2 regions of the Kribbella sp. genome follow, and region 1 is predicted to be linked to the other one. Evidence: predicted binding sites of a transcription regulator. Region 1 holds the regulator's gene; the other holds the start of a gene.
What was found. The regulator HrcA, encoded in region 1, represses chaperone genes, less so after heat shock. The targets are predictions, from matches to a motif close to TTGGCACTCGNNNNNNNCGAGTGCCAA.
Positions count from the first base shown of each region.

Region 2: a site for HrcA is predicted at 866-892, ahead of groES (co-chaperone GroES). Genes of this name have one in related genera too.

Region 1 is NZ_DASRXP010000237.1:32-2,385, reverse strand. It holds partial or broken gene VFG33_RS12135 (Gfo/Idh/MocA family protein) at 1-916, shown strand, start outside; gene hrcA (heat-inducible transcriptional repressor HrcA) at 1,034-2,053, shown strand; partial or broken gene VFG33_RS12125 (DnaJ domain-containing protein) at 2,085-2,354, shown strand, end outside.
Region 2 is NZ_DASRXP010000532.1:2,772-5,206, forward strand. It holds gene groL (chaperonin GroEL) at 1-316, opposite strand, end outside; gene groES (co-chaperone GroES) at 429-725, opposite strand; gene VFG33_RS28170 (peptidoglycan-binding domain-containing protein) at 1,043-1,603, shown strand; gene VFG33_RS28175 (class I SAM-dependent methyltransferase) at 1,626-2,435, shown strand, end outside.

The sequences.
Region 1 (2,354 bases):
CGACCCCGCCGTCGACATCGTCCTCAACCTCACCATCCCGGCCGCGCACGCCCCGGTCCACCAGGCCGCTCTCCAGGCAGGCAAGCACACATACGGCGAGAAGCCGCTGGCTGTCGATCGCGCGGAGGCCGAGCCGCTGCTCAAGCTCGCCGCCGCGAACAACCTGCGGATCGGTTGCGCTCCCGACACCGTCCTCGGTACCGGGACCCAGACCGCACGAGCCGCGTTGGACCGCGGCGACATCGGCGTACCGACTGCTGCGACGGCCTTCATGGTCACGCCGGGGCACGAGCTGTGGCACCCCGCGCCGGAGTTCTACTACCAGCCCGGCGGCGGTCCGCTGCTCGACATGGGTCCGTACTACGTGACGAGCCTGGTGACCCTGCTCGGTCCCGTACGGCGAGTGACGGGGCGAGCCGGGCGATCCCAGGAGCAGCGGAAGATCCACACCGGACCTCGAGCCGGCGAGACCTTCCCGGTCGAGATCCCGACCCACGTGACCGGAATCCTGGAGCACGAGTCGGGTGCCCTGACCACGTTGCTGATGTCGTTCGACGTCTGGGCGGCGCGGCTGCCGCGGATCGAGGTGTACGGCACCGAAGGCAGCCTGTCCGTGCCCGACCCGAACGGCTTCGAGGGCAAGGTGGAGATCGCGACCGCAACCAACCGCGACTGGACGGAAATCCCAGTGGCCGGTGGGTACGCCGGAGCCGGACGCGGTGTGGGTGTGGCCGACATGGCGCGCGCCATCCGCAGCGGCGGACCTCACCGGGCTGATGGAGCACTCGCCTACCACGTGCTCGACGTGATGGAGTCCCTGCTCGAGTCGGCCGCCAAGGACCAGTCGGTGGACGTGGCGAGCACAGTCGAGCGGCCGGCCGCCGTACCGTTGGGGGCGTCTCCCGAAACCGCCTGACCGGGCGCTGAGACCTGTCCCACGCCGCCACGCGGCGGTAAGTGTCGCTGGGGCTCGGTAGACTGGCACTCGGAACTCAGGAGTGCCAGGGCTGACGTGGGAGAGAGGGTGGTGCGCGTGCTGGACGAACGCAAACTCGACGTGCTCCGCGCCATCGTCGAGGACTACGTCGCCACCCACGAGCCGGTCGGCTCCAAGACGCTGGTGGATCGGCACAATCTCGGCGTCTCCCCGGCGACCGTGCGTAACGACATGGCCGCGCTGGAGGAGGAGGGGTACATCACCCAGCCGCACACCAGCGCGGGCCGGATCCCGACCGACGCCGGCTACCGGTTGTTCGTGGACAAGCTGAGCACGGTCAAGTCGCTGTCCCCGGCCGAGAAGAAGGCGATCACCTCCTTCCTGGCCGGCGCGGTCGATCTGGACGACGTGGTACGCCGTACCGTCCGGCTGCTCGCGCAGATCACCCGGCAGGTCGCGATCGTGCAGTACCCGACGCTGACCCGGTCCAGCGTGCGGCACATCGAGGTGGTCACGATGACGCCCCGGCGGCTGCTGCTGGTCCTGATCACCAGTACCGGCCGGGTCGAGCAGCGGATCGTGGAGACGCAGCACGACGTCGACGAGCACCTGATCGCGGACCTGCGCTCCCGGCTGAACACGGCGCTCACCGGCCAGCGGATGACCGACGCGGCGACCTCGCTCGCCAGCCTGACCGAGACCTTCGCGCCGAACGACCGGCCACTGGTCGCGGCGATCGTGACGACGCTGCTGGAGGCCTTCACCGACGAGGGCGAGCAGCGGATCGCGGTCGGCGGCGCGGCCAACCTGACCCGGTACGGCGACGACTTCGACCGCAATGTGAAGCCGGTGCTGGAAGCGCTCGAGGAGCACGTGATCCTGCTCAAGCTGCTCGGCGAGGCGACCAATCCGCAGACCCTGACGGTCCGGATCGGCCACGAGAACCCGTACGAGGGGCTGGCCACCACCTCCGTGGTGGCGACCGGCTACGGCTCGAAGTCGGAGGCGCTGGCCACTCTGGGCATCGTCGGCCCGACCCACATGGACTATCCCAGCACGATGGGCGCGGTCCGCGCCGTCGCGCGCTACGTCAGCCAGATCCTGGCCGACTCATGATGACGACACACACCGACATTTGGTCTGGAGTATGAGCACCGATTACTACGCCGTCCTCGGCGTCAGCCGTGACGCGTCCGCGGACGAGATCAAGAAGGCCTACCGCAAGCTGGCCCGCCAGTACCACCCGGACGTGAACGACTCCGAGGACGCGCACCACAAGTTCCAGGAGATCGGCCGCGCCTTCCAGGTGCTGAGCGACCCACAGAAGCGGCAGATGCACGATCTCGGCGGTGACCCGTTCGCCACCGGTCCCGGTGCCGGGGCGGGCGCGGGCTTCGGTCAGGCCTTCACTTTCACC
Region 2 (2,435 bases), on a different contig from region 1:
CGGCCCGCAGGCCCTCGTGCACCAGGGCCTGTGCCAGCACGGTGGCCGTGGTGGTCCCGTCACCGGCGATGTCGTTGGTCTTGGTGGCAACTTCCTTGGCCAGCTGCGCACCGAGGTTCTCGAACGGGTCGTCCAGCTCGACCTCACGGGCGACGGTGACACCGTCGTTGGTGATGGTCGGGGCGCCCCACTTCTTGTCCAGCACGACGTAGCGGCCCTTCGGCCCCAGCGTCACCTTCACCGTGTTCGCGAGCTTGTCGACGCCGCGCTCCAGTGCGCGCCGCGCGTTCTCGTCGAACTCGAGGATCTTCGGCATGGAAAACTAGTCCCTCTCTGAGTTTCAACAATGGTGCTCGCGGCCCTGAACCGATTCCGCCCCGGCACCGGAAGCCGGCACCGGAGCGGTATCAGTCAGGAACGAGCGATCGTCACTTGGTGACGACTGCGAGGATGTCGCGGGCGCCCAGGATCAGGTAGTCCTGGCCGTCGTACTTGACCTCGGTGCCGCCGTACTTCGAGTAGATGACCTTGTCACCGACGTTCACGTCCAGCGGGACGCGGTTGCCGTTGTCGTCGATGCGGCCGGGGCCGGTGGCGATGACCTCGCCCTCCTGCGGCTTCTCCTTGGCGGTGTCCGGAATCACCAGGCCGGACTTCGTGGTCTGCTCGGCTTCGAGCGGCGCAACGAGGATTCGGTCCTCGAGCGGCTTGATCGTGACCGACACTTGCTGACCTCCACGGTCGAGATTCTTGTCTGTGTTCGGGGGTGCAACTGGCGGCCGTACGCCTCTGCCGTCGCGGGGATCAGAGGCCGGGCCGCTGGCACCCTCGAGTGGAGAGTGCCAACACCGAATCTAGGCCGCGATTAGCACTCGGTCAACTCGAGTGCCAGAAGATCGCCACCGGCGAACAGCAGGGTCCCGTGGTCACCGGCCGGTTTCGGAAGCCGATCCAACTTGTTACTCAACCTCCCGGCCGTCCCCAGTGTCCTACCAGTAGGGATTCCGGTCGGCCGGGATCCACAGTAAGAGGGGACCCAATCATGGAGCTGCGCTCGAAACCATTCCGCATCGCAGTCGCCGTCGGCTGGGCAGCAGTCCTGGCCGTCGGCAGCACACTCGTCGCCACCTCTTCCGAGGCCGTGCCCACCGTCCGCCAGCAGTCCACCACAGGCGCGGCGGCAGCGTCCGTCTCAGCCAAGGCCGCCGCAGCCGCGGTCCTCGAGGCATGCGAGCGGGTGCAGCTGGTCGGCGTCCGTAACGGCTGGGCGATCCCGGTGCCGATGACCTGGGAGAGCAACGCCGGCTGGAAGTGCAACCTCAAGTACGGCGACCTCCCGTACCGCTTCCCGCAGTACCCCGGCGGCACGCCCTGGCTCGCGATCCGCCAGCTCCAGACCAACCTGAACTACTGCTACGGCGCCAAGCTGACCGTCGACGGCAAGTTCGGCAGCAAGACCCGCACCGCGGTGCAGAACGTCCAGCGGCGGCACAAGATCACCGTCGACGGCGTCTACGGCCCGCAGACCCGCTCCGCGATGAACTGGCGGCTGTACAACCCGGCCAAGAAGATCTGGAGCTCCGCCTGCTACAGCCCGATCTAAGGCTCAAGGCAGACTGGGGCGAGTGACACCTGACTCGATCACGCCGTTGCTCTCCCCAGGCGGGGCCGAGGTGCTCGCCGCAGCCTGCGCGGCGTTCACCCCCGGCAGCGAACTGCAGCTGGTCGAGAAACTCCGCCGCCGGTACGACGCTGCTGTGGTGACCGCCGCGGTCACGCAGGCGTCGCTGCGCCACCGGGCCGTCGCCAAGTTCGGCCCGGCGGATGCGGCGCGGATGTACTTCACGCCGGACGGCCTGGAGCAGGCCACCCGGTCGACAGTCGGCTCACACCGGGCCGCCCGGATCGCCGCGACACTTCCGGGCGCAACTGTGGTCGACCTGGGCTGCGGCATCGGGGGTGACCTCATCAGCGCGGCCCGGGCCGGTCTCCGGGTCACTGGTGTCGAGCGGGATCCGGCCACGGCTGCAGCGGCTCGCGCGAACCTCACGGGCCTGGGGTTACCCGGTGAGGTGCTCGTGGGGGAAGCCCAGCAGCACGATGTCACGCAGTACGAGGTCGTGTTCGCTGATCCAGCGCGGCGGGCGGACGGGAAGCGCGTGTTCGACCACAACGCCTACTCACCGCCGTGGTCCTTCATCACTGACCTCCTGACCGGTACTGCTTGCGTCAAGGTCGCGCCGGGCATCCCGCACGAAGCCGTCCCGGACGGCGTGGAAGCGGAGTGGGTTAGTGATGCAGGGGAGGTCAAGGAGGCTGCGCTGTGGTCCGGCAAGTTCTATGCGGGCACAGCGCGCCGGGCGACCCTCCTCCCGAGCGGAGCAACCGTGACGAGTGCACCGGAGGCGGAGTGTGGTCCGATCGGGCAGTACATC